3 regions of the Stenotrophomonas sp. TWI587 genome follow, and region 2 is predicted to be linked to each of the others. Evidence: predicted binding sites of a transcription regulator. Region 2 holds the regulator's gene; each other region holds the start of a gene.
The links. Region 2 encodes FliA, which starts transcription of late flagellar genes. Its sites were predicted from a motif close to TAAAGTTTNNCNNNCNNNGGCCGATAA; they were not measured.
Positions count from the first base shown of each region.

Region 1: ABE464_RS04320 (methyl-accepting chemotaxis protein) is a predicted target of FliA. The motif match lies at 4,080-4,106, and genes of this name have one in related genera.
Region 3: ABE464_RS13290 (GGDEF domain-containing protein) is a predicted target of FliA. The motif match lies at 2,912-2,938, and genes of this name have one in related genera.

Region 1 covers NZ_JBDJMW010000002.1:256,376-266,925, reverse strand. Annotated here, with positions in the region: gene ABE464_RS04325 (FAD-dependent oxidoreductase) at 1-1,470, shown strand, start outside; gene ABE464_RS04320 (methyl-accepting chemotaxis protein) at 1,528-4,020, opposite strand; gene ABE464_RS04315 (hypothetical protein) at 4,189-5,292, shown strand; gene ABE464_RS04310 (hypothetical protein) at 5,492-6,277, shown strand; gene ABE464_RS04305 (TetR family transcriptional regulator) at 6,337-6,918, opposite strand; gene ABE464_RS04300 (alkene reductase) at 7,097-8,194, shown strand; gene ABE464_RS04295 (SDR family oxidoreductase) at 8,254-9,042, shown strand; gene ABE464_RS04290 (alpha/beta hydrolase) at 9,069-9,932, shown strand; gene ABE464_RS04285 (NADP-dependent oxidoreductase) at 9,835-10,550, shown strand, end outside.
Region 2 covers NZ_JBDJMW010000001.1:536,031-546,580, reverse strand. Annotated here, with positions in the region: gene ABE464_RS02515 (AAA family ATPase) at 1-1,354, shown strand, start outside; gene ABE464_RS02510 (MinD/ParA family protein) at 1,341-2,228, shown strand; gene ABE464_RS02505 (RNA polymerase sigma factor FliA) at 2,225-2,971, shown strand; gene cheY (chemotaxis response regulator CheY) at 2,988-3,380, shown strand; gene ABE464_RS02495 (protein phosphatase CheZ) at 3,380-3,994, shown strand; gene ABE464_RS02490 (chemotaxis protein CheA) at 4,000-5,838, shown strand; gene ABE464_RS02485 (flagellar motor protein) at 5,918-6,658, shown strand; partial or broken gene motD (flagellar motor protein MotD) at 6,660-7,490, shown strand; gene ABE464_RS02475 (ParA family protein) at 7,673-8,455, shown strand; gene ABE464_RS02470 (chemotaxis protein CheW) at 8,452-9,648, shown strand; gene ABE464_RS02465 (STAS domain-containing protein) at 9,726-10,034, shown strand; gene ABE464_RS02460 (response regulator) at 10,031-10,396, shown strand; gene ABE464_RS02455 (chemotaxis protein CheA) at 10,442-10,550, shown strand, end outside.
Region 3 covers NZ_JBDJMW010000007.1:162,876-173,425, forward strand. Annotated here, with positions in the region: gene ABE464_RS13275 (DUF808 domain-containing protein) at 1-40, shown strand, start outside; gene ABE464_RS13280 (hypothetical protein) at 53-712, opposite strand; gene ABE464_RS13285 (sigma-70 family RNA polymerase sigma factor) at 723-1,247, opposite strand; gene ABE464_RS13290 (GGDEF domain-containing protein) at 1,293-2,855, opposite strand; gene ABE464_RS13295 (NAD-dependent epimerase/dehydratase family protein) at 2,989-3,627, shown strand; gene ABE464_RS13300 (tryptophan 2,3-dioxygenase family protein) at 3,699-4,577, shown strand; gene ABE464_RS13305 (oligopeptide:H+ symporter) at 4,820-6,328, shown strand; gene ABE464_RS13310 (thioredoxin family protein) at 6,337-6,945, shown strand; gene ABE464_RS13315 (IPT/TIG domain-containing protein) at 7,582-10,550, shown strand, end outside.

The DNA of each region.
Region 1 (10,550 bases), on a different contig from region 2:
ATCTGTGGCGCCGGCGCAGCCGGCCTCACCCTGGCCATCGAATTGGCCCGCCGTGGCGTTGCATTCCGCCTGGTGGAGCAGCGGGAACACCCGTTCCATGGGTCGCGTGGCAAGGGTATCCAGCCGCGTAGCCAGGAAATCTTCGAAGACATGGGCATCGTCAATCAGCTGTTCGCGGCGGGCGGGGCCTACCCTGTCTCCCGGTTACATCACGCCGATGGCACCCGTACGGACACGGTCATGGTGGAGGCGTCGCCAGCCACACCCGCCGAACCCTATCGGCGGCCGCTGATGGTGCCGCAGTTCCTGACCGAGTGCGTTATGCGCGACCACCTCGCGGCGCTGGGGCACCGGGTCGACTTCGGGCATGCACTGATCGGTGTCGAGCAGGACGCCGATGGCGTGACCCTGCGTCTTGCCACCTCTCTGGGCGAGCAGACGCTCCGCACACGCTATCTGATCGGCGCTGACGGCGGCCGCAGCATCGTGCGTCACGCACTCGATATCGGGTTCCCCGGCAAGACCTTGGGCGTGCGTGCAGTGGTGGCTGACATCGTGCTGCAAGGGCTGCCTCGCGATGCTTGGCACACCTTCAACGAAGAGGACATGGGGCAGCGCATCTCGCTGTGTCCACTGATGGGAACCGCGCTGTTCCAGCTACAGGCCCCGGTGCCCTTGGAGGGCGAGGTGGATCTCTCGGCGGCGGGGCTGGCGGCCATGGTACGTGAGCGCACCGGGCGGGATGATATTGCGGTTCTAGAGGTCGAGTGGGCCTCGGCGTACCAGATGAACGCCCGACTCGCCGATCGTTACCGTGTCGGCCGGGCCTTCCTCGTCGGCGACGCCGCCCACACGCATCCCCCCACCGGCGGACAGGGGCTCAACACCAGTGCCCAGGATGCCTACAACTTGGGATGGAAGCTGGCCGCCGTGCTGCAGGGGGCACCGCAGACCCTGCTGGACACCTACGAAGAAGAGCGCCGCCCTGTTGCAGCCGCGATGCTTGGGCTTGCGACGAAACTGCTCGACCACGCCCGCCGCGGCGACAATCGACGCGGTCGGGAGGTCCAGCAGCTCGATTTCGGGTACCCGGATTCACCGCTCTCGCTACCCGTCGAGCCCCGTATCGGACGCATTGCGCCGGGCAGCCGCGCTCCCGACGCCCCATTGCAGGGCGCGGGTGGGCAGCCAACGCGCCTGTTTGAGGTGCTGCGCGGTCCGCATTGGACGCTGCTTGGTTACGAAACCCCCCGTGCCGATTCATTCGCGCGGAAGGAACTGCACGTCCACGTTATCGGCCAGTGCGGCGATCTGTGGGATACGCAGGGACACTTCGCCGGTGCTTATGGCCTGCAGCCGGGCGAGTGGGTACTGGTGCGGCCGGATGGTTACGTCGCGGCAGTGGTCCGCGAGCAGGAGATCGAGACGCTGAGCGCGCATCTCGACGGGGTGATGCCGCCGCGCCGTTGAAACAACCGCACGTGACGAGCCGGATACGCTGAGCATCCGGCCCTTATCCAGCACCGGTCAGCGGCGCGCGTCACCCAGCTTGAAGATCGCCACCGCCGCTTGGAGCGCCTGAGATTGGCTCTCCATCGATCGAGCTGCAGCGTTGGCTTCTTCCACCAGCGCTGCATTCTGCTGGGTGGCCTCGTCCATCTGGATCACGGTCTGGCTGACCTGCTCGATGCCGGCGCTCTGTTCCTGCGACGCTGCGGAGATCTCGGCCATGATCTGGGTGACCTGCTGCACGGAGGCGACGATCTCCTCCATGGTGGTGCCCGCACGGCGCACCATCGCCGCACCGCCCTCCACCTGGCCCACAGAGTCTTCGATCAGGCTCTTGATCTCGCGCGCGGCATCCGCCGACCGCTGTGCCAGAGTACGCACTTCGCTGGCCACCACGGCAAAGCCTCGGCCCTGCTCACCGGCACGGGCCGCTTCCACGGCGGCATTCAGCGCCAGGATGTTGGTCTGGAACGCAATACCGTCGATGACCGAAATGATGTCAGCGATGCGTCGCGACGACGTCTCGATCCCCGCCATCGTGGTGACCACCTCGGCGACTACCTCGCCGCCCTGCCCGGCAACGCGAGCGGTGCTCTGCACCAGCTCGTCTGCCTTGCGCGCATGGTCGGCGTTCTGGCGCACCGTGGAGGTCAGCTCCTCCATCGACGCAGCAGTCTCTTCCAGGCTGGCCGCCTGCTGTTCGGTACGGCGTGACAGATCGTCATTACCGGCCACGATCTCGCTGGCGGCCAGATTGATCGCACCGCTGCTCTGCTGGATGCGGCCGACAATGGCGGTCAGCTGATCCACCGTCGCATCGGCGTCATCCCGCATCTGCGCAAAGACACCCTTGAAGTCGCCGACCATGCGGATGCTGAGGTCGCCGGCGGCAATGGCGCGCAGCACACGCGACAGCTCGGCCAGGTTGGTGTCGGTGGTCTGCATCAGGGCATTCAGGCCGTCCACCATGCCGCGGAAGTCGTGCGAGAACGCCTGTGCGTCGCCGCGCTTGCTGAAATCGCCGGCGGCAGCCGCCTGGGCCAGCGCCAGAATCTGGGTGTTGATGGCCTGCAGATTTCGCTTGGTCACCACCATCGCGTCGCTGATGGCGGCCTTTTCGCCAGGCAGCGTCGGCATGTCCACGGTCATGTCACCCACCGCATAACGCGACATCACCTCCACCAGCTGGCGCTGCACCTGGACATGCGCGGCCACCAGTGCGTTGGTGCCGGCCACCATACGTCCGTAGTCACCCGGGAACGCGGATGCCTCCATCTGGTACCCCATCTCCCCCTGGTCATGGCGCGTGGCCATTTCGCCCTGGGCATCGATCACGCTGCGCAGCTGATTCTGGAGATGCCCCATCGACTGCAGCAGCTGGCCCATCTCGTCCATGCGGCGCGGTTCAATCCGGCTGTCCAGGCGCCCGGAGGCGACCGCACCGGAAACACGCACCGCCTCGGCCAGCGGCGCAAGCACCTGGCGGCGGATCAACAGGAACAGCGCTGCACACAACAACACCGCCGAGAGCAGGCCCACCACGATGATCACCATCAGCAGTGACCTCGCCGGCGCCATCACATGGCTCGTGGGGACCGTGATGCCCAGCGCGAAGACTTCCGGCGCATCGCCCAGACGCAGCGGCACCACCACACGCAGCGAGTCGACACCACGCACACTGACCTGATCGGCGATCACCTCGCCCTTGCGGGTGACGTCCAGAACCCGGCGCGTGTCGGCGTCGTCACGGATCTTGCCGACCTCCGACGCATCGGCGCTGGCCATGACCGCGCCTGCCGGCGACAGCAAGCTGGCCTCGCCCACTCCCAACGGATGCAGCTGGGCGATGCGCTTCTGCAGCGCGTCCAGCGCCAGGGTCACGTTGACCGTGCCCAGGAAGCGCTCGCCGTCCATGATCGGCGTACTCAACGTGGTCATCAGCGTGTCCACGCCGGCAAGCGGGTAGACGTAGGGCTCGATGACATTGGGCCGATGGGTGTTGCGGCTCTTCAGGTACCAGTCGCCGACACCCGGGACGTCGTAGTCACGCAACGTCTCGCGCACGAGCGTTCCGTTCTGCCACGACCAATAGGCCATGAACCGTCCGCTGAAATCATGGCCCTCGGTGTCGGCGAACGCACTATCCTTGCCATCGAAGGCGTCCGGCTCCCAGGTGCTGCTGATGCCGAGCCAGTCCTTGTGCGCACGCAGCTGCTCGCGCAGCACGACCGCTGCGGTCTCGCGGCTGAAGCGCGGATCAGTGTGCTGCGTGCGTAGCGCGTTGGCCAGAGACGCGGCGGTATCGAAGCCCAACTCAAGCTCGCTGGAGATGTTGCGCGCCTCATGCCGCGCCACCTCGCGCAGCATGTCCTGCGCTGACGTCGACAGCGCATCACTGCTCCGCCAGTAGATGACCACCGCGGTAAAGGTGAAACAGGCCAATGCGAGCAGGCCGGTACCGAACATCAGACGTACGGCGACACTGTCACGGCGAATCAACGATAAACCCATGGATGGCACTCGAAAGAAAATGGCCACGGTCCGGAATGGACGCAGTGCACCGTCATGCGATAACGGCGTGAAGGCGACGTTCTTTAAGAACCATTCGAGATGCGCGTGACAAGAGAACGCAGGCTATAGTGCGCGCCGTTGTTTCTGCGATCTACGTGTTCCACTGCCATGAAAAACCGTTCCACGCTGTCGCTGACCTTCGCGTTGATCGCGACCCTTTCCTCTGCGGCGCACGCTGCTGAATCCACCTCGACAACAGAACCGCACGTGGACATCGGCGGCGCGGTGCGCTTCAACTATGGCTGGCTGGACTACGGCCCCACCAGCCGCTTGCAGCTGGAGCTGCTGCGTGCCGATATCGACGCCGGTGCAGGCCCGCTGTTCCTGTCCGCGCAGTACCGCTGGTATGACGGGTTCGATGCCGTGCATCATGCGTATCTCGGCTGGAACGCGAGCGAGGACACCGTCGTGCAGGCCGGGATCCAGCAGGTTCCGTTCGGGCTGTTGCCCTTTGCCGCGCAGAGTTTCTGGTTTGGCTCCGGCTATTACCTGGGCATCGAGGATGACTACGACCCCGGCATTGTGATCCGTCACCGCGATGGCGCAGACCAGTGGCACCTCGGCTGGTTCGCCGGCGACGAATACGGCACCGGCGCGCGCAGTGATCGCTACTCCTTCGACGTGGCCCAGACAGACACACTGCCCTACCGCGAGCGCGAGAGGCTGCACCTGCGTTACGAACACAGCCAGGCCTGGGCCGGCGGCGACCTGCTGCTGGGCGGCTCTGCTTTCAGTGGACGGGTTGAGAACGTGCGGACCGGGCAGCGTTACGGCCATCATGCGGCGGCCGTGCACGCGCAGTGGACGCGCGACAGCTGGACCACACAGCTGCAGTGGGCGCGCTACCGCTACAGCATCCCGAGCGATCGCATCGCCATGTCGGCTTTCCTTGCGCCGTTCGAGATCGTGGCAGAGGCCGACGTCCCCACCGCCAACGTGGCCTATTCCTTCGGCAAGACGCGCTGGCTGGACAACGTCACCTGCTACAACAACCTGAGCATGACCTTGCCCGTGCAGGATGCTCCGCAGCTGCGGAACTCCTGGCAGAACGTCACCGGCTGCAGTGTGCAGAAGGGCGCGATGCTGACATACGCTGACTGGATCGCCGGCAAGAACATGTGGTTTGCCGGCGGCAATGGGGTCGGGATCGATGACGGCGCAGCCACAGGCTGGCACTCCCGGTTCAACCTCAACATCGGGTTTTACTTCTAGGCGAGGCAGGCGGGAACAGGCTCGGCCAGAGGCGGACCCACCTGACGCGGCTGCACTGGCTGCATCGGTGGAAGCAGTTGCTGACATTGTCAGCCACTCCTCCGTGGACCCCCGGCATGACCGTGCCAGAACCCGGTGCAGTGAGGCAGGTTGCAGGGATCGTCGCTGCAAGGTTCCAATCGAGCTGGATGAGACAATGATGTTGGATGCGTTGCCCACTACCCACATGGAAAGCACTCCGTTCCCCTTCCCCCGTGCGTTGGCTGTGCTGCTGAGCGTGTGCCTGCCAGCAGCAGCCCATGCCGCGCCTGTCATGTTTACCGACTATAGCGATTTCTACCGCTCACTCGGCGGCGCCCTGTTTCCGGAATCGGGAACGTCGCTGGCCATGCCCTGCACGGAATCACCCCGTCAATGCCTCTGGGCGACCTCGATGCACCAGGCGCTGCGCCGCTACGACCAACCGTTGTGGACCACGCCCGGCGACCTGCCCATGACGCCCCCCAAGGGCGGCCTTGATGTTGCCTTTGATGGCCAGGCGTTGATGGTGGGCGCGCGGCGTTGGCCAATGAGCCGCGCCGTGAGCCTGGCGTCACCGCAGTGGCCCAGTGCCAGTGAGACGACGATCGACCCGGAGAGCCTGGCGGCCGTAACGGCCTGGCAGCGCGGCACGTCGGTTTGCCTGGATATGCACTACTCCAGCAGTGGCACCGCCGTCCGCTACACAGCGGTGCTGCTGTTGCATGGTGAGCGTCTGTACACCCTGCCGCCGCTGTTTGCCAGCTGTGCAGGCGTACGGGAAGCGCCCCATGGCGGCTTCAGCTATCCGAGCGCCACCTACCTCGGCGCGGAGCAGGAAAACCATCCGACCGGCCTGCAGGTGGACTACGTGCTGTCCGATGGCAAGACGCGCGTTGCGCGCTACTTGCTGCGCTTTGCGGATCAGGGTGATCCCTACCGCTTTGAGGCAACGCGCAGCGACTGAGAGTCATCCCACTCACCGCATCACTGCGCTACCGCTGGGGACGGTGGCCCCAGCACGCGTCAGCGAATGGGCACGCCTGACAGGCGCGCCAGCACGTCCGCCCGGCACACCTCCAGGATTTCATCTGCCAGCGGCGAATCGTCCGGGCAGGACCTGGACAACACCATGGCGCCAACCGCCTGGGCCATCAGGGCGATACGCCGCGCACGCGCCTTTTCGGCCGTGGCGCCGTCGATCTGCCCCTCCGGGAAAGGAGAGACCGCCAGCTGCGCCTCGATACCTGCCGCGAAAGCCGCCTTGACCGGCTCCGGCTGACGCGCCGCGTCGGTGCACAGCGCTGACATGGTGCACCCCTGGCCTGGCGCGTCACGATGCTGCCGGGAGAGGTAGTAGCTCATGAAGCTGGCCAGGTCCATGTCGGCCGCGGCATCGGCCGATTTCGCCAGGCCGCAGCTGGCTGCCTCGGCCATCAGGTCGGCCTTGGAGCCGAAGTGCTTGTAGAAGCCGCCGTGGGTAAAGCCCGCAGCCGCCATCAGGTCTGCCACGCCCACCCCGTCGTAGCCCCGCTCCCGGAACAGCGTGGAGGCGGTCTCAACGATGTGCGCCCGGTTGGCCTGCGCCTGTGCCTTGGTGACCTTCATGACCCGTTGTCTCTTGATGCCCTGAATCGATAGGAGCGCACTTTAGCACGAATAGATGACAACCATCATCAAACCATTGACATCTAAGATTACGGTCATCATCATTGTGGCACTCCAAGGCGGCACGACTCCCTGCCCGCCGGCGCCACCCCTCAACGATCACGACATCGCACCGACCATGACGACCTCGCCCCTTTTCCAGCCCTACCCCCTTGGCCCGATCACGTTGGCCAACCGCATCGTGATGGCACCACTGACGCGCAACCGCGCCGGTGCCGGCCTCGTGCCCAGCCCGCTTGCAGCCACCTACTACGCCCAGCGCGCCTCGGCCGGCCTGATCATCACCGAGGCCACCCAGATCTCGCCGCAGGCCCAGGGCTATCAGGACACCCCGGGGCTGTACACGCAGGATCAGATCGATGGCTGGCGCAAGGTCACCGACGCCGTGCACGCGCGCGGCGGACGCATCTTCGTGCAGCTGTGGCACGTGGGCCGCATCTCGCACGTGGATCTGCAGCCCGGCAACGCCGCGCCGGTGTCCGCCTCGGCCATCCGGGCGCAGACCAAGACCTTCGTCCACAACGGCTTTGTCGATGTGTCCGAGCCGCGCGCTCTGGAGATCGACGAGCTGCCCGCCATCGTCAACGACTTCCGCAAGGCCGCCGCCAATGCGATCGCCGCCGGGTTCGATGGCGTGGAGATCCACGGCGCGAACGGCTACCTGCTCGAACAGTTCCTCAAGGACGGTGCCAACCAGCGCACCGACGCCTACGGCGGCTCGATCGAAAACCGTGCGCGCCTGCTGCTGGAGGTCACGGCCGCCGTGGCAGCCGAGATCGGTGCCGATCGCACAGGCGTGCGTATCTCGCCGGTCTCCCCGGCCAACGCCATTGCCACGGTCAGCGACCCGCAGCCGCAGTACGACTACCTCGTCGATCAGCTCAGCGCGCAGGGCATCGTCTATCTGCATGTGGTCGAAGGCGCGACAGGGGGCCCGCGCGACGTCGCACCCTTCAACTTCGATGGGCTGCGCGGTCGCTTCAAGGGGACCTATCTGGCCAACAACGGATACGACCTGGAACTGGCCGGTACGCAGCTTGCCGAGGGCAAGGCGGACCTGTTCGCCTTTGGGCGCGCCTTCATCAGCAATCCCGATCTGGTCGAGCGCCTGAAGACGGGCGCGCCCCTGAATGCATTGAATCCGGCCACGTTGTACGGCGGCGGCGCCGAAGGCTACACCGACTACCCCGCACTGACCGATATGCCTGCGCAGTAAGCAGGCCGCAAACGCAGCGCTGCACCCACGTTCACCCATTACATCTGAAGAGACATACCATGAGCCTGCTTCCTGCTGTTCTCATCACCGGCGCCTCGAGCGGCATCGGTGCCGTTTACGCCGAACGTTTCGCACGGCGCGGCCACGACCTGGTGCTGGTCGCGCGCGACACGGCGCGGTTGGACGCACTGGCCGAGCGCCTGCGACATGACACGGGTGTTGCCGTCGAGGTACTGCCGGCCGACCTCACCCAGCGCGCCGACCTGGCCACCGTTGAAACCCGCCTGCGCGACGATGCGCGCATCGGCATCCTGATCAACAACGCGGGCATCGCCCAATCCGGTGGCTTCACCGAGCAGTCGGCCGACAGCATTGAACAGCTGATCACGCTGAACACCCTCGCCCTGACCCGCCTTGCCGCGGCCGTTGCACCACGGCTGGCCAGCGCCGGTGAAGGCGCGATCATCAACATCGGCTCGGTGGTCGGGCTGGCGCCGGAGTTCGGCATGTCCGTCTACGGTGCGACCAAAGCCTTCGTGCTGTTCCTGTCGCAGGGGCTTACCCTGGAATTGTCGCCCAAGGGCGTCTATGTGCAGGCCGTGCTGCCCGCGGCGACACGTACCGAGATCTGGGAGCGGGCCGGTATCGACATCAATACGCTGTCGGAGGTAATGGATGTCGGCGAGCTGGTTGATGCGGCGCTGGTCGGCTTTGATCGCCGCGAGACCGTCACCATTCCACCGCTGCATGTGGCCGAACGCTGGGACACGCTGGACGCATCGCGTCAGGGCCTGCTCTCGGACATCCGGCAGGCGCAGGCGGCGGAACGCTATCGCCCCACCGAGTGAAGCCCTGACCCCACAGGTACGCGACCATGACGCTTTCCAGCACGCTCCCCGAATCCAGGCACGGGTTCGAGAATGCACCGACCCGCTCGCTGGAGGTCGATGGCACCCGGTTCGCTTACCGCGGACTGGGGCCACGGCACGGCATCCCGCTGGTCATGCTCAACCACTGGGGCGCGGTGTTGGACAACTTCGACCCGCGCATCGTGGATGGCCTGGCCAGCCGGCATCGGGTCATCGCCATCGACTATCGTGGCATTGGAGGATCAGGTGGCAAAGCACCGGTAAGCGTCGCGGAAATGGCGCAGGACACGATCGCGCTGATTCGCGCGATGGGCTTGGGCCGCATCGATCTGCTCGGCTTCTCGCTCGGCGGCTTCGTTGCGGAGCAGGTGGTGCTGGGCGCACCTGACCTGGTGCGTCGGCTCATCCTCACCGGTACCGGGCCAGCGGGTGGCCGCGGTATCGACCGGGTGGGCCGCGTGTCCTGGCCATTGATCCTCAAGGGTCTGCTGACGCGGCGCGATCCGAAGTACTACCTGTTCTTCACCGCCAGCGCCCGCAGCCGACAGGCGGCGAATGACTTCCTGCAGCGACTGCAGGAGCGCAGAAACGATCGCGACAGGCCTGCCTCACCCACCGCCTTCCTGCGTCAACTGAAGGCCATCACTGCTTGGGGAAGGCAACCGCCCCAGGACCTTGGCCAGATCCAGATCCCGGTACTGGTTGCCAATGGCGACAGCGACATCATGGTCCCGACACCCAACAGTGGCGACCTCGCCCACCGCCTTCCCAATGCGACGCTGGGCATCTACGACGACGCCGGTCACGGTGGGATTTTCCAGTATCACACCGAGTTCGTTCGGGACGCGCTGGCGTTCCTCGATAACTGATGCGCCCACCACGTTCCCTGCCCCGCAGCCCGACGGCATCCCTCAACCAGAGACACCGCCCATGAAAGCCTTCCTCATCGACCGTTATGGCAAAAAGGAGACCGGCCGCATCGGCGACGCCCCGCAGCCGCCGCTGCGCGATGACGATGTTCTCATCCGCGTGCACGCGGCCAGCGTCAATGCGCTGGACACCAAGATCCGCACCGGGGAGTTCAAGCTGATCCTGCCTTATCGCCTGCCGCTGATTCTTGGCAACGATATGGCCGGCACCGTGGTAAGTGTCGGCGCCGGGGTGCACCAGTTCAAAACCGGCGATGAGGTGTATGCCCGTCCCGACGATGATCGCATCGGCACGTTCGCCGAGTTCATTGCGGTCAATGCTGCCTCGGTGGCGCTCAAACCCAGCAACCTCACCATGGTGGAGGCCGCTTCGCTGCCGCTGGTCGCGCTGACCGCGTGGCAAGCGCTGGTCGAAACCGCCCAGCTGAAACCGGGCCAGAAGGTCTTCATCCAGGCGGGTTCCGGCGGCGTCGGGACGGTGGCGATCCAGCTCGCCAAACATCTGGGCGCCTTCGTGGCCACTACCACCAGTACCGCCAACGTCGCGTGGGTGAAGGA
Region 2 (10,550 bases):
TGCCGCCCTGGCCCGCGCCGCTGTCGGCGCGACCGGTCGCACGCTCGATACCGCCCACGAAGTGGTGCCGCCGCGCGGCAGTGATGGCTTCGCCGCCACCCTGGCCCGCGCCGGCCTCAACCCGGCTGTCAACGAACCGTCGCTGCCGGAGCAGATCTTCGCGCCGTTCAATGTCGAGCAGGCCGCGGCAGCCTCGCCCGCCGAGCCGGTGGAGGCTGTTCCCGCGCCGGCCCCGATCAACCGCGCCCGTTTCGTGATCGATCCGCCCCTGGATGAAATGGACGAGCCCGCATTGCCGGCCGCGGCCGTGCTCGCCCCGGCCGCGATCGTGGCCACCGCCGTACCGCCGGCGCTGCCGCTGCCGTTGCCGGTGACCACCGCTGCCGCCGCCAACGAACCGGCACCGGTCGTGGCCAGCGTGCCGGACCTGGCCCTGATCCCGCGCGACGACGAAGAAATCCGCCAGCTGCGTCACGAAGTGGCCGGCATGCGCCACGTCATCGAGCGTGAAATGCACCGCTTCACCGACGAGCGCCTGCGCGGCTCGCCGGTACGCGCCGCCGCACTGGACCTGATGGACGAATATGGCTTCGATGCCGGTATCAGCCGCGACGTGGCCATGCAGATCCCGCTGGACACCGAAGCCCACCGTGGCCGTGGCCTGATGTTGGGGTTGCTGTCCAAGAAGCTGCCGATCGCCCCGGTCGACCCGCTCGAAGCGGGCGGCGTGATCGCCCTGGTCGGCCCCACCGGTGCCGGCAAGACCACCACCATCGCCAAGCTGGCCTCGCGCTTCGCCGAAGCCCATGCCGCCCGCGATGTGGCCCTGGTCACCACCGATACCGGCCGCATCGGCGCCCGCGAGCAGCTGTACGGCTTCGGCCGCCAGCTCGGCATCGCCGTCCACGAGGCCAGCAGTGGAAGCGATCTGAACCAGCTGCTGGAACGCCTGAAGGACTACAAGCTGGTCCTGATCGACACCGCCGGCCTGGGCCCGCGCGACCGTGCGCTGGCCGCCCAGCTGCAGTGGCTGCGGGCCGCCGAGCAGATCCGCACCCTGCTGGTACTGCCGGCCAACACCAGTTTCGGCGACATGGACGAGGTGGTCCGCCGCTTCAGCGCCGCCAACCCGCAGGGTGTGGTGCTGAGCAAGCTGGACGAGACCGGTCGCTTCGGTACCGCCCTGTCGGTGGCCGTCGACCACCGCCTGCCGATCACCTGGGTCACCGATGGCCAGGACGTTCCTGAAGACCTGCACCGTGCCAGTGCGGCCAATCTTGTACTTCGCCTTGAAGATTTGCGCCGCGCGGCCGATATGCCCTGCAACCCGGAGTTGAACCATGCCGTCGCGTGAGTACGCCAAGCTGACCCAGACCTTCCCGTTGTCGGCTACCCGAAGCCAGCCGCTGGGCCCGGTCCGCACCATCGCCGTCACCGGCGGCAAGGGCGGCGTGGGCAAAACGAACGTTTCGGCCAATCTGGCCGTGGCGCTGGCGAGCATGGGCAAACGCACCCTGCTGCTGGATGCCGACCTGGCCCTGGCCAACGTCGATGTGATCCTGGGCCTGAAGCCGACGGTGACCCTGGCCGACCTGGTCGCCGGGCGCTGCACGCTGGAGGAGGTCATCATCGAAGGCCCCGGCGGCGTGCTGGTGGTGCCGGCCGCCTCGGGCCGCCGCAACATGGCCGAGCTGCAGCAGGCCGAGCACATCGGCCTGGTCAACGTGTTCTCCGAGCTGGAGCGCGAACTGGACATCATGGTCGTGGACACGGCCGCGGGCATCACCGACGGCGTGCTGACCTTCTGCCAGGCCGCCCAGGACACCGTCGTCGTGGTCTGCGATGAGCCGGCCTCGATCACCGACGCCTACGCCTTGATCAAGGTGCTCTCGCGCGAACGCGGCGTGGACCGGATCCAGGTGGTCGCCAACATGGTGCGCGACCCGAATGAAGGCCGGGTGCTGTACGAGAAGCTGACCCGCGTCTGCGAGAAGTTCCTCGCCGATGTGTCGCTCAACTACCTGGGCTGTGTGCCGCAGGACGACTGGCTGCGCCTGTCGGTCCAGCGCCAGCAGCCGGTGGTGAAGGCCTACCCGTCCAGCCCCTCGGCGCTGGCATTGACCGAGATCGCACGCCGTACCGCACGCTGGCAGGCCCCGACCGAGCCACGTGGCGGCGTCGAGTTCTTCCTGGAACGCATCCTCAAGCAACGCGGGGTGACCGCATGAAAGGCGCCGCACAGTACAAAGAGGTCCAGCGGGTCGCCGCGAACGAGTGCATTGCCCAGCACTCCGACCTGGTCCGCCGTATCGCCCATCACCTGGCGGCACGCCTGCCGGCGAGCGTGGAAGTGGACGACCTGATCCAGGCCGGCATGATGGGCCTGATCGAAGCGTCGCGCAGCTACGACGCCGACCAGGGCGCCTCGTTCGAGACCTATGCCTCGATCCGCATCCGTGGCTCGATGATCGATGAGATCCGCCGTGGTGACTGGGTGCCGCGCTCGGTCCATCGCCGGGCCCGCGACGCCGCCGCCACCATCCGCCGGCTCGAACAGAGCACCGGCCGTGCCGCCAGCGCCACGGAAGTGGCCGCCGCGATGGACATGCCGCTGCCCGACTATCTGCGCCTGATGGAAGATGCCTCGCGCGGCCAGGTGCTGAGCCTGGAATCACGGATCGAAGACCAGGGCGAGCTGGACACCGTCGCCCAGGGCGGCCCGACCCCGCAGCAGGTGCTGGAGCGCGGTGAGTTCGGGCGGGAGCTGGGCAACGCGATCGGGCTGCTGCCCGAGCGCGAACAGCTGGTCCTGTCGCTGTACTACGAGCAGGAACTGAACCTGAAAGAGATCGGCGCCGTGTTGGGCGTCAGCGAATCGCGCGTGTGCCAGATCCATGGCCAGGCCGTATTGCGCCTGCGTGGCCGACTGAAAATCTTCGAGGCGGCCGACGCCGGCCTCGAGAACCATTAAGACCGAGGAAAGAGCTTTGGACAAGAACATGCGTATCCTGATCGTCGACGATTTTTCGACCATGCGTCGTATCGTCAAGAACCTGCTGGGCGATCTGGGCTTCACCAACACGGCCGAAGCCGAGGACGGGCATGCCGCGCTGATGCTGTTGCAGAGCCAGCCGTTCGATTTCGTGGTCACCGACTGGAACATGCCGGTGATGACGGGCATCGACCTGCTCAAGGCCATCCGCGCCGACGCCAAGCTCAAGACGCTGCCGGTGTTGATGGTGACCGCTGAAGCCAAGCGCGAGCAGATCATCGAAGCGGCCCAGAACGGCGTCAACGGCTACATCATCAAGCCGTTCACCGCCCAGACCCTGGAAGAAAAGCTCGGCAAGATCTTCGAGCGTCTGGCGGCGAGCGCCTGATGGAAACCCTGAGCGACAAATCAGCGCTGGTGCAGCGCCTGCAGGATGCACTGGCCGCGCTGGAATCAGGCGACGAAGCGGCGTGGCGTCAGGAAATCGACGCACTCGCCGCACTGCGCACCCAGCCGATGATGGCCGGGTTGAACCGGCTCGCCCGCGAGCTGGGCCAGGCGCTGGGCGAGCTGCCCAGCCTGCCCAGCGAAGCCGGCGAACTGGACGATGCCTGCGCACGCCTGGATCACGTGGTGGCGATGACCGAACAGGCCACCCACCGCACCCTGGACCTGGCCGAAGAATGCCGCACGCTCACTGAGCAGCTGCGCGCCAATGGCTTGACGGCCGACCAGGACCAGCAGCTGGACCGCATACGCCACAACCTGACCGAGATCGCCCTCAGCCAGAGCTACCAGGATCTCACCGGGCAGATCATCCGCCGCGTGGTGGGCATCGTGCGTCGCGTGCATGAGGGCTTCGGTGCACTCGGGCTGCCGCCGCAGGACGACACCGCGCACAAGCGCGACAACGGCCTGGCCGGCCCGGCCGTGACCGGTCTGGACCGCCACCAGGTTTCACAGGTCGACGCTGACGACCTGCTCTCCGATTTGGGACTTTAACGATCATGAGTGCTGTTCCGGACGATATCGCTGCCGACTTCATCCTCGAGGCCCAGGAGATTCTGGATCGCCTCGGCGAACAGCTGGTGTCGCTGGAGCAGGCGCCCCAGGACGGTGACCAGCTCAACGCCGTGTTCCGCGGGTTCCACACGCTCAAGGGCGGCGCGGGCTTCCTCGGCATCCAGGCGATGGTCGAGCTGTGCCATGCCGCCGAGGAAACCCTCGGCATGGCGCGCTCGGGCCAAGCCACGCTGCAGGCCCATCACTTCGATGCGGCCCAGCAGTCGCTGGACTACCTGCAGTCGATGCTGGATTCGGTCTCGGCCGGCACCGAGCCGGGCTATGCCCCGCCGGAGCTGATCGCACAGTTCGACGTCAACGGCCCGGCCACTCCGGCGGCGGCACCGAGTGCCGCGGCCGGCCCCAGCAGCGGTGAGCTGATCACCGACGATGAATTCGAAGCGTTGCTGGACCAGCTGCATGGCGGTGCCGCACCGACCGCGGTCGCCGCCAGGAAAGACGACGGCATGATCAGCGAGGACGAGTTCGAATCCCTGCTCGACCAGCTGCACGGCGGCGCGGCACCCGGTGCCAAGGCCGTGACGGCCGCGCCGGCACCGGCGCCACGTGCAGTAGCTGCGCCCGCCGCGCCTGCCGCCAACAAGCCGGCGCCCAACAAACCGGTCGCCGAGGCCGAGCACACCGTGCGCGTGGACACCAAGCGCCTGGATGCGATCGTCAACCTGATCGGCGAGCTGGTGCTCTCGCGCAACCGCCTCAAGACCCTGCGCGCACGCCTGCACGATGAAGAGCTGGACCGCGCGGTCTCCACCCTGGACATTGCCACCGCCCGCCTGCAGTCGGCGGTGATGCGCACCCGCATGCAGCCGGTCGGCAAGGTGTTCTCGCGCTTCCCGAAGGTGGCGCGCGATGTCGCGCGCTCGCTGAAGAAGGAAGTGGAGCTGGAACTGATCGGCGCGGAAACCGAGCTGGACCGCAACCTGGTCGAAGCACTCGCCGATCCGCTGGTCCATCTGGTCCGCAACGCGATCGACCACGGCGTGGAAATGCCGGACCTGCGTGAAGCCCAGGGCAAGCCGCGCAGCGGCCACGTACGCCTGTCGGCCCAGCAGGAAGGCGACTACGTCAGCATCGAAGTGCAGGACGACGGCGCGGGCATCGATCCGGAACGTCTGCGCCAGAAGGCGCGCGAGAAGGGCCTGATCGACCCGGAAGCCGCCGCCCGCCTGAGCAGCGAGGAATGCCTGCACCTGGTGTTCCTGCCCGGATTCTCCACCAAGCAGCAGGTGACCGACATCTCCGGCCGCGGCGTGGGCATGGACGTGGTCCAGTCGCGCATCCGCGAGCTCAGTGGCCAGATCCAGATCCAGTCCGAGCTGGGCCGCGGCAGCCGCTTCATGATCCGCGTGCCGCTCACCTTGGCCATCCTGCCGACCCTGCTGGTACAGGCCGGCGAGGACGTCTACGCCCTGCCCCTGGCCCGCGTGATGGAGGTGCTGCACGCCCCCAACACCTCGCTGGGGTGGTTCGACGGCCGCGCCGTGCTGGACCGCAAATCGCACACGCTTGCCCTGGTGGATCTGCGCCACTGGCTGGATGTGGAGCCGATGCCGTCCTCGCTGCTGACCATCGTGGTGCTGCAGGCCGGTGAAGCCCGCTTCGGTCTGGTGGTCGACCAGGTCCGCGGCCGCGAGGAAGTGGTGATCAAGCCGCTGCCCAAGGCGCTGCGCGGACTGCGTGGCTATGCCGGCGCCACCCTCATCGGTGACGGCCGCATGGCGCTGATTCTGGACGTGGACGGGCTGCGCACCAACCACGATTGACCGCGTGAAAGTGTGACCGCCGCATCAGTGGATTCCTTCGGCGTCTCAAGTCCCATTCACACAAGCCGATAACGGACCCATGGACAGACTCAGCCTCATTGGACTTTTCCTCGCGCTGGCCTCACTGGTCGGCGGCAGCATCCTCAAGGGGGCCGGTCTGGCGTCGCTGTGGTCGCCGGCCGCCTTCGTGATCGTCATCGTCGGCACCATCGCATCGATCCTGCTGCACACCTCGCCGGCCGTGTTCAAGCATGCCTTCAAGATCGTGAAGTGGGTGATCCTGCCGCCGAGCAGCGACCGCCGGCACCTGATCCAGCAGATCGTGGAGTGGAGCAACATCGCCCGCCGCCAGGGCCTGCTCGGCCTGGAAGCCCAGGTCGATGCCCAGGACGACCCGTTCCTGCGCAAGGGCCTGCAGCTGCTGGTGGACGGTGTGGAGCCGGAGACCATCCGGCACATGATGGAAATCGAGCTGAGCAGCCAGGAGAGCCAGGATCTGGCCGCCTCCAAGGTGTTCGAGGGCATGGGCATCTATGCGCCGACGCTGGGCATCATCGGCGCCGTGCTCGGCCTGATCGCGGTGATGAAGAACCTCGCCGACCCGAGCAAGCTCGGCCACGGCATCGCCGCCGCCTTCACCGCCACCATCTACGGCATCGCCTCGGCGAACCTGCTGTTCCTGCCGGTCTCGGCCAAGCTCAAGAGCGTGATCCACCACAACAGCCGCGACCGCGAGATGATCATCGAAGGGCTGATCTCCATCGCCCAGGGTGAAAACCCGCGCAACATCGAAACCAACCTGTCCGGGTTCCTGCACTGACATGGCCCGCCGCAAGCACCACGAAGAACATGCCAACCATGAGGCCTGGGCTATCCCCTATGCCGACCTCATGACGCTGCTGCTCGCCTTCTTCGTGGTGATGTACGCCATCTCCTCGCTCAACGAGGGCAAGTACCGGATCATGGCCGACGCCCTCACCACCGCTTTCGGTGGCGCGCCGCGCACCATCAACCCGGTGCAGGTCGGCAACCAGCAGGTCCAGGGCGGCGGCTGGGACAGCCCCTCGGTGATCAAGGCCGGGACCAAAGTCGGGCCGTCCGCTCCCGCGCCCAGCAACGACCCCACCCTGCTGCCGGCGATGGCCTCGCAGATGCGCATGCCCGTCTCCATGCGCAACCAGGAACAGCTGCAGCGCGCCGAGCGCCAGCTCAACGGCATCGCCGACAAGCTGACCGCCACCCTGGCCCCCTTGATCGAGCGCGGCATGATCACCGTGCGCCGCACCGAGCTGTGGATCGAAGTGGAGATCAACAGCGACATCCTGTTCCCCACCGCATCGGCCACGCTGGACGTGCATGCGCGCGAGACCCTGTCCACCCTCGCCCAGGTGCTGCGCGATGCGCCCAACGGCGTGCGCGTGGAAGGCCACACCGACAACATCCCGATCGCCACGGCGCTGTTTCCCTCCAACTGGGAACTGTCCGCCGCGCGTGCGGCCAGCGTGGTGCATCTGTTCGCCGACCAGGGACTGCAACCGGCACGGCTGGCGATGGTCGGGTACGGCCAGTTCCGGCCGCGCCAGAGCAATGCCAGCGCCGACGGCCGCAACCGCAATCGGCGGGTCATGGTGATCATCCTCGCCGACACCGCTGCAGGCGTCGACCCGATCACCGACCGGCTCAGTGCCGATGCCGAGCCGGCCGATACGGCCGCCGCACCGAGCGCCGCCCGTACCTCCCCTGTTACCCCCATCGCACCGGTGCAGTTGCCACCGGTGCCGGCCGGCAGCCGTGTTGGCGCCGCCGTTCCGTCTGCAATGAAGGAGTGAACCGCATGCGTATCTGGGCTGTTGCCAATCAGAAAGGCGGCGTGGGCAAGACCACCACGACGCTCGCGCTCGGCCGTGGTCTGGCCACGCAGGGCCACCGCGTGCTGTTGATCGATCTGGATCCGCATTCGTCGCTGACCCGGGCCTTCGGCGTGCCGCTGGATCCACCGCCGCAGGGCGTGCTGGAGCTGTTCGGCGCGCCGCCGGCCGAGCTGGCCACGCTGGCCCACCACAGCAGCATTCCCGGCCTGGACTACGTCTGCGCGCAGGCGGCACTGGCCACGCTGGAGCGCCGCAGCGCGAACCAGCCCGGCCTCGGCCTGGCGCTGCAGAACGCGCTCGCCCGCCACCAGGGCCAGCACGACTACATCCTGCTGGACTGCGCCCCGACCCTGGGCCTGCTGATGATCAACGCCCTTGCCGCGGCCGACCGCCTGATCATCCCGACCCAGGCCGAACCGCTGGCGCTGCACGGCCTGGACGGCATGGTGCGGACCGGCGAAATGGTCGAACGTTCGCGTCGCCGCCCGTTGCCGATGTCGATCCTGCCGACCCTGTTCGACCGCCGCACCCGCGCTGGCAACGAAACCGTCAAGCTGATGCAGGACAAGCACGGCCAGCGGGTGTGGGAAGACGCGATTCCGGTCGACACCCGCATCTGCAATGCCGCCAGCCTGACCATGCCGCCCCAGTCCGAGGATTACCCGGGTCGCGGTTTGGCTGCCTATCGGCGTGCGCTGGAATGGATCCTGGCCGACGACGCGCAGCAGATGGAGCGCGCGGCATGAACACGGCCGGCGTACTGGATGATTACCTGGAACAGCTGCTCGGCGACGCCGTCCCGGCACCCGCGGACGCACCGTCACCGGCGGCGTCGCTCGGTGCGGGCGAAGCGCCAGCCGTCGTGGCCGCGCCGGTCGCCATGCCCTCGGCCGTGCTGGACGATCTGCTGGACGAGGTCCGCAACGATCCCTCGCTCAGCGGCCTGATGACACTGCCCGATACCAGCGCGGGCACCGCCGATGATGCCCGCCCGGACTGGAACGACCTGCCGCCGGAGGTGGTCTACGAGACCGACGCCCCGGTGGCCGCCGCAGCAGTCGAGGCCATTGCACCCGCGCCGGGCTTCGACGACCTGCTTGACGAGGTCCGCAACGATCCCTCGCTCAGCGGTGCGATGACGTTGGCCAAGGACGAGGATCGCCCCAGCTGGGACGATCTGCCGCCAGAGGTCGTGTACGAGACGGCGCCGGTCGTCGCACCTGCCGCAGTGACCGCTCCCGGTTTCGATGACCTGCTCGACGAAGTCCGCAACGACCCGTCGTTGAGCGGCCTGATGACCGCCGGTGAGGACGTGGCACCCTCCGCGGTGGTACTACCGCCCGCCCCTGCCTCCCCACCGGCTCCCACCGCCCGCACCATGCCTGCCATGCCACTTGCCCCCAGCATCCGCGCCAAGACGCCCACGTTGGCTCACAGCCGCCCTGGCAGCTGGGAAGAGCTGCAACGGCAGGCCCGCGACCCGGCCTCCAGCCCGCGCGAGAACCGGCGGGCCAGCGAGCGCACCTCGCGCTGGCTGCGCCTGCGCTGTGGCGCCCAGGCCTATGCGCTGGAACTGCTCAAGGTGCAGGAGGTCGTCCTGCCCGTGCCGCTGTTGCCGTTGCGCGGCACCGCGCCGGAGATGCTCGGCATCATGAACCTGCGTGGCCAGGTCGTCCCGGTGATGGATCTGGGCATCCATCTGGGCAGCAGTGCGATCATCAACGATGCCAACACCCGCATCGTGGTGCTGGAGGAGAACGGCGAAACCATGGGCCTGCGCGTCTCGGCCGTGGAAGACGTCGCCAACCTCACCGACTCGCAGATCGAGCCGCCCGATACCGCCCGCATCTGCCAGATTTCCAACGACCTGTTCCGCGGCGTGGCGCGCGTGACCGCCCAGCCGATGATCCTGCTGGATGCGACGCAGCTGTTGAACTGACCGGGAACCGGCAGCTCCCCTAAAGCTTTGTTGGTTTAGGCCGTTATAGACCTCGGAACCGTTTGTCCGGAGCAAAGATGAGCACTGTCGCACTGGGTGATGATCTCGGTATCGAGACCAGCACCGAGCTCAAAACACGTTTGGCCCCCCTGGTGGACCAGGAAGGCGATCTGACGCTGGATGCCAGCCAGGTTGGCCGTATCCATACCGCCTCGGTGCAGGTGCTGTGCGCATTCGTCGAGGCCCGCCGCAAGGCCGGGCATCCCACCGGATTCCACGGTTGCACCGCAACCTTCCGTGATGCCGCGCGTCTGCTCGGCGTCACCCAGGCCCTAGGCCTGGAAGCACCCCATGACAACCTGAAATCTGTGGAGAACGCTGCATGAGCGCACGTATCTTGGTGGTGGACGATTCGGCGTCGATGCGCCAGATGGTCTCTTTCGCCCTCACCTCGGCCGGCTATTCCGTCGAGGAAGCCGAAGACGGCGCGGTCGCCCTCGGGCGTGCCAAGGGCCAACGCTTCAATGCGGTGGTCACCGACGTCAACATGCCGAACATGGACGGCATCTCGCTGATCCGTGAGCTGCGCCAGCTGGCCGAATACAAGTTCACGCCGATGCTGATGCTGACCACCGAATCGGCCGCGGACAAGAAGTCCGAAGGCAAGGCTGCCGGTGCAACGGGTTGGCTGGTGAAGCCGTTCAACCCGGAACAGCTGGTGGCCACCGTCCAGAAAGTCCTGGGCTGATCCCGTTTTACCCTCCCCTCCCCTCGCAACCGGACACCCCGCACCATGAGCATGGATCTGCAACGTTTCCACGCCACTTTCTTCGAAGAGAGCCGCGAGGGGCTGGACGCGATGGAAGCTGGCCTGCTGGCGCTTGAATCGGGCCAGCAGGACC
Region 3 (10,550 bases), on a different contig from region 2:
CGCATTCCAGAAGCTGCGCGGAGCCAAGCCCGCGCACTGAGGCTCGGCCAGCTCAGGCCGATTCCCACCCGCGCAGGGCCTCCAGTTCGGCGCGGGCACGCGCCAGCCGGTGCCCGGAGAGCACATCGATCGCGCGCTGCAGCCGCGGTGAGCTCGGCGCGCGCCGCACCCAGCGCCGTGCAGCCACCATCGCGGCGATCATGGCCAAGGTTCCCGCACCCAGCGATACCAGCAGCCACGGCGCGGCGACGGCGCCCAGATCCACGCGCCAAGCCTGCCAGGCCACCAGCACCGGTACCGACAGCCACAGCCAGCACCACGGCAGGCCGAGCAGCAGCTCGGTCAGCGCGGTGTGCCAGCGCAGCGTGGCCAGGTGATGCGACTGCTCCAGCACCGTATGGGTGGGGTGCAGCTGTCGTCGGCGCTGCAGGCGGGTGATGCTGACGATGATGGCCGCGATGCAGTACGCGTGCAGCGACAGCGCACTGAGCATCACCGCCAGCGGCGGTTGCTGCCACCACTGGCTGCCGCAGTACACCGCCACGGCCAGCCACATCGCCAGCTGCAGCCACTGCCACAGGCTGAAGACACCCAACTGATGCTGCACGGCGCGCTGCCGATGGCTGCGCCATGCATCCAGCGCAAACGCTTCCTGCGCATCGGTGGCGTCGTTGCTGCGGTTCCACAGCTGCTTGAGTTCATCCGGTTGCATGGCGGTTCCCTCAGTCGGTGGGGTTCAAGCGGGTACGCAGCTGCTGGCGCACCCGGTGCAGGCGGGTGGAAACATTGGCGATGCTGATGCCCAGCACCTCGGCCATCTGCCGATGGTCGTGGTCGTCCAGGTGCAGCAGCATCAGGGCGCGGTCCAGCGGTGGCAGCGCGTGGATGGCGAACTCCAGCTGGCGCAGCGCGTGGCGCTGTTCGGGCGGGGCGGCGTCGTCCACCGCGGGCAGATCGTCGTCCAATGGTGCGTGGTGGCCCTGCCGGTGCTGCTGGCGACGCCATTGCGAGATCGCCACATTGAGCGCCACCCGGTACAGCCAGGTCGAGAAGCGTGCCCGCGACGGATCGAACGCCTCGAACGCGGCCCACGCCTGCACGCTGATCTCCTGGACCAGATCCAGTCGATCCTCCGGGTGGTGGCAGTAGCCACGCGCCACCTTCAACACAATGCCGCGGTGCTGCTCCAGCAGCGCGGCGAAGCGCGCGCGTGGATCGTGGGCGGCGCGGGGCAGGGTCATGTCCATACCCGGGTGATTCGCGCCAGGGCGCCGGATATCACAGCCACCGGATCAGCGCGCCGGCTCGGCAGCCTGCACGCGGTTCTTGCCGACGCGCTTGGCCGCATACAGCGCGGTATCGGCACGGCGCAACAGCGCGTCCGCCGCTTCGCCGGGCAGCCATTGCGCCAGACCGGCACTGAAATGCACCGGCACGCGTTGTTCGTCCAGCGGCAACGGCCGCTGTGCCAGCGAGCGCTGCAGCCGCAGCAGCGTGGACATGCTGTCCGCCGCCGGCGTTTCCGGCAGCAGCAGGATGAACTCGTCACCGCCCAGCCGTGCGATCGCATCGCTGCTGCGCAGGTGCAGCTGGCAGACCTCGACCAGATGGCGCAGCACCGCATCGCCGCCGGCGTGGCCGTACTGGGTGTTGGTCTGGTGGAAATTGTCCAGGTCGAGCAGCGCCAGTGCCAGCGGATGACCGTGGCGCGCCGCGCGTGCCATCTCACGCTCAAGCAGTTCATCCAGCCCGCGCCGGTTGAGCGCACCGGTCAACGGATCGGTGCGGACCAACCCGGAAACATCACGCAACTCCTGCTCCAGCTCGGCGATGCGCTGCTCGGCCTGCTCCACCTCGCGGCGTGCATTGCCCAGGTGGTCGCGTGCCTGCAACGCCTGTTCCTGCACCCGGCCGGTATCCACCAGCACGTCCTGCAGCAGCTGATTGAGATCGGCGATGCTGCGGGCTTCCTTCAGGGCCAGCGCATAGCTGCTGATGCGATCGTGGTATTCGCCGGTGCTGACCGCCATGCCATCCAGGCGCTCGATGAAGCCGCCCATGACGTTCTTCATCGCCGCTTTGGATTCCACGATCCCCTGCTTGAGCAGGCCCTGCTTGTAGATCACCTCGCGCAGGTTGGCGCGCGCCTGTTCCACCGAGTCGCGATCGAGCGGGCCGCCGATCAGCGAGCGCACCGCGTGCACCTGGCCGTGCAGCCAGCTGCTGTCATCGAGCAGCTCGCCGATGTTGTCCAGCAGCAGATCGAACAGGCTCAGCAGCAGCTCCTGCTGCTCCTGCCAGCCATCGCTGCGCACGCCGATCTGATGGGAGAGCTCGCGCAGCCGCACTTCGATCGGCTGCAGCGGTTGGCCGGGATGCCAGCGATGCACCTCGCCGGCAAGCTGCCCAGGCTCCTCGCGCAGCTCGGGCATGTTCTGCAGCAGGCTGGCCACGGTCACCCCGAGGGTGTGCCGCAGCAGCTCGCGCAGGCGCAGGCTGTCGGGCTGGCCGTCCGGCGTTTCCTGTTCGATGGTGCGGATGTACTTGTCGATCAGCTGGCGCATCGCGCGGCCGTAGCTGACCCAGTCGCCGCTGCGTTGCGCCGATTGCAGGCGCAGGCCCATGTCGCCCAGCTCGCCGGGCAGGGTGGACATGCCATTGGCAAACGCGGCCAGCAGGGGCTCGGGGCTGTCGATCCCGGCAAACAGGCGCTGCAGCATCGCGCTGCTGCCGCCCTTCAGGACCGGGGCCGGTTCACTGCGCGTCTCCACCGCGGTCCCCACGCTCTGCCGCCGCGACAGCAGCCGCCCGACAGCAGTGCCGGGGCCGGGGGGAGGGTCGTGCGGGTCCGTCATGCGGCAGGTCCTTGCAGGGCACGGCCGGGGGCCGGAGCGGTGGAGAGGTTGGAACAGTATCGGCGCAGTCCGGTCACGCTTGAACCGATCCTGCATGGCAGGATGGTAAGCACGAGCCAGGCAGGAGAGTGCGATGAAGGTGATGCTGGTGGGCGCGACCGGATTGGTCGGCAGCCACGTGTTGCGGCAGTTGCTGGAGGACCCGCGCTGCGATGCGGTGGTTGCGCCGACCCGACGCCCGGTGGGCATCACCGATCCCGCGCTGGTCAATCCAGTCGTGGACTTCGCGCAGCTGCCGGCCGAGGCCGAGTGGTGGGCCGTGGATGCCGTGATCTGCGCGCTGGGCACCACGATCAAGCAGGCCGGCAGCCAGGCGGCCTTCGCACGGGTCGACCATGACGCGCCGCTGGCGGTAGCGCGGCTGGCGCGGGCGCAAGGCGCGCATGCCTTCGCGTTGAACTCTGCGATGGGCGCCGATGCGGGCTCGCGGATTTTCTACAACCAGGTCAAAGGCCGGCTGGAGCAGGACCTGCGGGCACTGGGCTACCCCTCGCTGACCCTGGTCCGCCCGGGGCTGATCGGGGGCGAGCGTGCCGAGCGACGTACCGGCGAGCATCTGGCCAGCCTGGTGCTGGGCGTACTGGGCCCGGTCCTGCCGCGTGCCTGGCGGATCAACCCGGCCGGGATCATCGCGGCCGCGCTGGTCGAAGCAGCTCTGGCGCCGACGCCGGGCGTGACCATCGTCGGTTCGGTCGAGCTGGTGGAACGGTGAGCCGCTGACGGCCGGATGCGCGGCTCCCCGGCCACTGCGCTACCCTTTCTGCCCCTCAAGCGGTCCCTGCCATGTCCGTCGACAAGAACCAACGCGATCTCGAAGCTGGTATCCACACCGATCTGGAGGGGCGGCTGACCTACGGCGGTTACCTGCGCCTGGATCAGCTGCTGTCGGCCCAGCAGCCGCTGTCCAACCCGCCGCACCATGACGAAATGCTGTTCATCATCCAGCACCAGACCTCGGAGCTGTGGCTCAAGCTGTTGGCGCACGAGCTGCGCGCGGCGATCGGCTTTCTGCAGCGCGATGAGGTCTGGCAGTGCCGCAAGGTACTGGCGCGCAGCAAGCAGGTGCTGCGCCAGCTGACCGAGCAGTGGTCGGTGCTGGAGACGCTGACCCCCTCGGAGTACATGGGCTTCCGCGATGTGCTGGGTCCGTCCTCGGGCTTCCAATCGCTGCAGTACCGCTACATCGAGTTCCTGCTGGGCAACAAGAACGCGCAGATGCTGCAGGTGTTCTCGCACGATCCGGCCGGCCAGGCCCAACTGCAGGAGGTGCTTGATGCCCCCAGCCTGTACGAGGAGTTCCTGCGCTATCTGGCCCGCTTCGGCCATCCGGTCCCGGCCGGCTATCAGGGCCGCGACTGGCAGCAGCCGCACGTGGCCGACGATGCGCTGCACCCGGTGTTCGAGCGGATCTACCAGAACACCGACCGCTTCTGGCGCGAGTATTCGCTGTGCGAAGACCTGGTCGATCTGGAGACCGCCTTCCAGCTGTGGCGCTTCCGCCACATGCGCACCGTGATGCGGGTGATCGGGTTCAAGCGCGGCACCGGCGGCTCCAGCGGGGTCGGGTTCCTGCGCCAGGCGCTGGAGCTGACCTTCTTCCCGGAACTGTTCCAGGTGCGCACCACGATCCGCAACGACGACCCGATGCCGCCGGACGCGTAACCGATCACGGGCGCCAATAAGCCTATTCATATTTGGCGCCTCCATTACCCGTATCGCGCGGCAAGCCCCGCCATTGCTGCGCTGGCGGTTTCACCCCGGCAGTTTCAGATGCAAGTTCAGCGACCGTGCCGCCAGCTGCGGGCATCGGCGTGTATTTGACGTGAACGCGTTTGTTCTGGGATTCTCCCGAGTTGTTTCGCACATCGGACGTGCATGTCTTCCACCGAACCCAGGAATCCCGCATGAGCGTAGACGCCGCCGCGAAATCCGTTCCCGAACCGGCGTTGCCGGAGTTCAAGACCCTCTTGGGCCATCCGCGTCCCTTGTGGATGCTGTTCATGGCCGAATTCTGGGAACGCTTTGCGTTCTACGGCATCCGGTGGGCGATGGTGTTGTACATCGTGGCCCAGTTCCATGGCGGCGAGGCCTCCGGTGAGAAGCCGGCAAGCGAGTTGTATGGCGCCTACCTGGCGCTGGTGTATGCCGGTGCCATCTTCGGCGGCTATGTCGCTGACAAACTGATCGGCTTCCAGCGGTCGATCCTGCTGGGCGCGCTGTTCATGGCGGTCGGCCTGTTCATGCTGGCCTCGCCGACCGAGCTGCTGTTCAAGCTCGGCCTGGCGACCATCATCGTCGGCAACGGTCTGTTCAAGCCGATCATTTCGACCCTGGTCGGCAAGCTGTACCTGCAGGGCGACGTGCGCCGCGATTCGGGCTTCACGATCTTCTACATGGGCATCAACCTCGGTGCGATGATCGCCCCGGTGATCACCGGCTGGCTTGCCCGTGAGATCTTCGGTACCGATGCGATGCCGCATTACCAGGTGGTGTTCATCTCCGCCGGCGTGGGCATGCTGGTCAGCCTGGTCTGGTTCTGGTTGGGCCGTCGCCAGCTCAAGGGCATTGGCGAACCGGCCCCGGGCCAGGAGAGTGTCGGCCGCGTGGGCATGGTGGCCGTGCTGGGCGCCATCATCGGCATCCCGCTGTTCTACTTCCTGCTCACCATCGACGCACAGGCCCTGCAGGCCCTGCTGATGGCGCTGTTCGTGGTGCCGGCGGTGATGCTGCTGATCGAAGGTGTCCGTGGCGGCAGCGTGAGCCGCGACAAGGTCATCGCGATGCTGGTGATCTTCGTGTTCAACGTGCTGTTCTGGATGTTCTTCGAGCAGGCCGGCAGCTCCTTCACCTTCCTGGCCGACCGCATCGTCAACCGCGAGTTCGGTGACTGGACCTTCCCGCTGGAATGGTTCCAGTCGGTGAACTCGATCGCGATCATCACCCTGGCCCCGATCCTGGCCTGGCTGTGGGTCAAGATGGGCAAGGCCAATCCGTCGATTCCGCGCAAGTTCGGCCTGGGCCTGGTGTTCAACGGCCTGGCCTTCCTGCTGCTGATGGTGGCCCTGTCGAGCATGGTCGATGGCGCCGGCAAGATTCCGTTCTGGACCTTGTTCATGGTGTACGTGATCCAGTCCGTCGGTGAGCTGTGCCTGTCGCCGATCGGTCTGTCGATGACCACCAAGCTGGCCCCGGCCCGCCTGGGCGGCATGGCGATGGGCTGCTGGTTCCTGTCGATCGCCATCGGCAACAACCTGGCGGGCATCTTTGCCGGTCGGGTCAGTGGCGAAGGCGGCATGACCGTGCAGTCGGCACAGTCCGGTTACACCTTCGGCTTCATCGCCCTGGTTGGCTCCGGCGTGCTGCTGTTCCTGGTCGCGCCGCTGATCAACAAGCTGATGCACGGCGTCAAGTGAGGTCTGCGATGCGCATGAAAGCAGCGGTTATGTCGATGATCGTGACCGGCCTGCTGGCCGCCTGTTCGCCGTCGTCGGCGCCCACCGCTGCGCCTGCGCAGCCGCTGGATACCTCCGAGCAGAAGCCCCCGGTCGCCGATCCCGGCGAACCGGTGGCCTCGGTCAACACCCCGGCCGCGGCGGACATCGCCGCGATCGCGGCGCTCAACGCCCAGTTCGATCCCGCCCGCGATCCGGTCGCCGATCTGGCCACGGCCAAGGTCGAGGCCCAGCGCGGCGGCAAGCGGATCATCCTCGACGTGGGCGGCGAGTGGTGCCCGTGGTGCCATCTGATGGACGGTTTCATCGAGGGCGATGCGCAGATCCGCAGCTTCCGCGATGCGAACTATGTCTGGATGAAGGTCAACTACAGCGAAGACAACGAGAACGCGGCGTTCCTGTCGCAGTTCCCGGCAGTGAAGGGCTATCCGCACCTGTTCGTGCTCGATGCCGACGGCACGCTGCTGCATTCGCAGTTCACCGGGGAGCTGGAGGCGGACAAGGGGCAGAAGAAGGGCTACGACCGTGGCCGCTTCTTCGCCTTCATGAAGCAATGGGCGCCACCCAAGGCGTCGTGATCGAAAAAGCCGCGGATTCCGCGGCTTTTTTTTGCGTTACTGCCAGCTGCGTGCCAGACGACGTGACGCGTCGCATCCCGTTGAAGCCGATCGCTGGTCGGCTTGCGTCGGAGTGGGGGGCCTTCGGTGTCCCTGCCGATAGTGCGCCGTAGATCAGCAGCAGCCGACCAACGGTCGGCTCCACCGGAGTGGCGTGTCCGGAAAATCCTGACTATCCATCAGGATCACGATTCGACATCATCTGATTCATATTGGTGAATAAATTTCCGTGCTGGTGTTCACGGAATGACGCGGGAAAGCGGCAGGTGGGACTGCGGCAACATAGCGGTTGCTAAAGCAACCGCCGCGTCCAGCCGCTATTACCTGTAGTCGGGGTGCCTTTTCGGGCACGCCGGCAGGCGAGGGTTGCGCTGGCGATGTAGGCGGGGGAAGGACCGGGCGGCCCGCTCTGGTGCCAGGGCTTTTTTTATCAGGGATAACAAGGTGCGATCGCATCCGGGCAGTTGCCTGGCGTGCCGCACTGGCTTGGCTTGCGTGTCGGCAAGCGTACTCAAGGATCAGAACATGGAGCTGCACATGGGAATCGTCGCCGCAGAGGATGCTGGGCACGCAGGACGCACGGGTACATCGCGCCGCATGGCGTGGACCTGGCTCGCCTCGACACTCTTGCTGTTCTGGATCCTGATGCCAACGGCCCGCGCTGCGTCGTTCAACGAGAGCTTCAGCAGCCCACCATCGGGGGTATCAGCCAATACCAACGGCGCTGGCGTTGCCTCGTTCCAGATGACCCTGGGGGGGGAAGTGTTTGTTTTCACCGCTCCCACCAATGCATTTGTCTGGGAGCCCGTCTCCGGCTTGCTGGTCAATAGATCCGTCACCCAAATGACCATCCGGCGGTTGGACAACGCGCCGTTCGTGCTCAATACGCTCGGGTTCAATGGCGATTACGGGCCAGACTTTGATGTTACCGTCAGCCTGTTACGCAGCGGCTCGGAGGTAATGCAGCGGCAGATAACGCCTTTCTTCTACGGCGTGCAGTCTTTCAGCGCCCTGGAGGTGGATGAGATCCGCATGACGGGCTTGGACCTGCTCGGGGTGACCCTCAACGGCTTCGCGGGCAACAGCCAAGCCACGGCGGCTGCGCCTGCGGTCACTGCGGTGTCGCCATCGGCCGGGCCAAACACGGGCGGGACGGCCGTCACCATCACCGGCAGCAACTTCAGCGGCGCCACGGCGGTGACCTTCGGCGGGACCGCAGCGACCGGTTATACGGTCAACAGCGCTACCCAGATCACCGCGACTGCCCCGGCAGGCACCGGCACGGTGGATGTGCGCGTCGCCACCAGCGCGGGTACCAGTGCCATCAGCGCCGCGGACCAGTTCACGTATGTCGCCGCGCCTGTAGTCAGCGCTGTGTCGCCGGCGGCCGGCCCGACCACGGGCGGCACGACGGTGATCATCACCGGCAGCAACTTCGCCAGCACCACCGCGGTGACCTTTGGCGGTACGTCGGCCACTGGCTTCACTGTCAACAGCAATACCCAGATCACCGCGACCGCACCTGCCGGCACCAGCACGGTGGACATCCGCGTTACCACGACCGGTGGCACCAGCGCGACCAGTGTGGCAGACCGGTTCACGTACGTGCCCGCGCCCGCGGTAACCTCGCTGTCGCCGGCGTCCGGTCCAGGCACGGGAGGCAACACCGTCATCATCACCGGTACCGACTTCGGTGCCGTCAATGCGGTGACCTTTGGTGCGACCGCAGCGACCGCTTACACGGTCAACAGCGCCACCCAGATCACCGCGACCGCCCCGGCCGGATCCGGCACGGTCGACGTGCGGGTGACCACCGCCGGTGGCACCAGTGCGACCAGCGTCGCCGACCAGTACACCTATCTCTCCGCGCCGACCGTGACATCGCTGTCGCCAACATCCGGCCCTACCGCTGGCGGTACCACCGTGGTCATTACCGGCGCCAACCTGGCTGGCGCGACGTCGGTGTTCTTCGGTGCCACCCATGCAACCGGCTTCATCGTCAACAGCGCCACGCAGATCACCGCGACCGCACCTGCCGGCACCGGCACGGTGGATGTGCGCGTCGCCACCAGCGCGGGCATCAGCGCGACCAGCTTCGCCGATCAGTTCACCTATGTCAGCGCACCAACAGTGACCTCGGTGTCTCCGACGGCGGGCCCACCGGGTGGGGGCAACACGCTGCTGATCACCGGTACCGGCTTCACCGGCGCCACTGCAGTCACTTTTGGTGGCCAGGCCGCACTTGGCTACGCGGTCGACAGCGCCACCCAGATCCGTGCCGAAGCACCGGCAGGCACCGGCACAGTCAACGTGCGGGTGACCACCGCCGGCGGCACCAGTGCGACCAGCGCAGCGAATCAGTACAGCTACGCCGCTGCGCCAACGATCACTGCGGTATCGCCGACGTCCGGGCCCGGCACGGGCGGCACGAGCGTCACCATCACCGGCAGCAACTTCAGCGGCGCCACGGCGGTGACCTTCGGTGGGACCGCAGCGACCGGTTACACGGTCAACAGCGCCACGCAGCTCACCGCGACCGCACCGGCCGGCACCGGCACGGTGGACATCCGCGTGACCACGGGTGGCGGGACCAGCGCGACCAGCGTCGCCGATCAGTTCACCTATGTCAGCGCACCAACAGTGACTTCGGTGTCGCCGACGGCGGGTCCACCGGGTGGGGGCAACACGCTGTTGATCACCGGTACCGGCTTCACCGGCGCCACCGCGGTCACCTTTGGTGGCCAGGCTGCGCTTGGCTACGCGGTCGACAGCGCCACCCAGATCCGTGCCGAAGCACCGGCAGGCACCGGCACAGTCAACGTGCGGGTGACCACCGCCGGCGGCACCAGTGCGACCAGCGCAGCGAATCAGTACAGCTACGCCGCTGTGCCAACGATCACTTCGGTATCGCCGACGTCCGGGCCCGGCACGGGCGGTACGAGCGTCACCATCACCGGCAGCAACTTCAGCGGCGCCACGGCGGTGAGCTTCGGTGCGACCGCAGCGACCGGTTATACGGTCAACAGCGCCACGCAGATCACCGCGGCCGCACCGGCCGGCACCGGCACGGTGGACATCCGCGTGACCACGGGTGGCGGTACCAGCGCGACCAGCGTCGCCGATCAGTTCACCTATGTCAGCGCACCAACAGTGACTTCGGTGTCTCCGACGGCGGGCCCACCGGGTGGGGGCAACACGCTGTTGATCACCGGTACCGGCTTCACCGGCGCCACCGCGGTCACCTTTGGTGGCCAGGCTGCGCTTGGCTACGCGGTCGACAGCGCCACCCAGATCCGTGCCGAAGCACCGGCAGGCACCGGCACAGTCAACGTGCGGGTGACCACCGCCGGTGGCGTCAGTGCGGACGGGGTGGGCAACGAATACCGTTACCTGTCAGCGCCGGTAGCCAGCAGCTTCACCTATGCCAGCGAAGTGCCCTACAACGCGGGCGGCAACCTGCCGCTGGTATTCAACCTGGCCAGCCAGGCAAGCAACTCGCCCACGGCTTTCGCGGTGACCTCGTCTGTCACCACGCTGGGCGGCTCGGTCAGCATCGACGCTGCCGG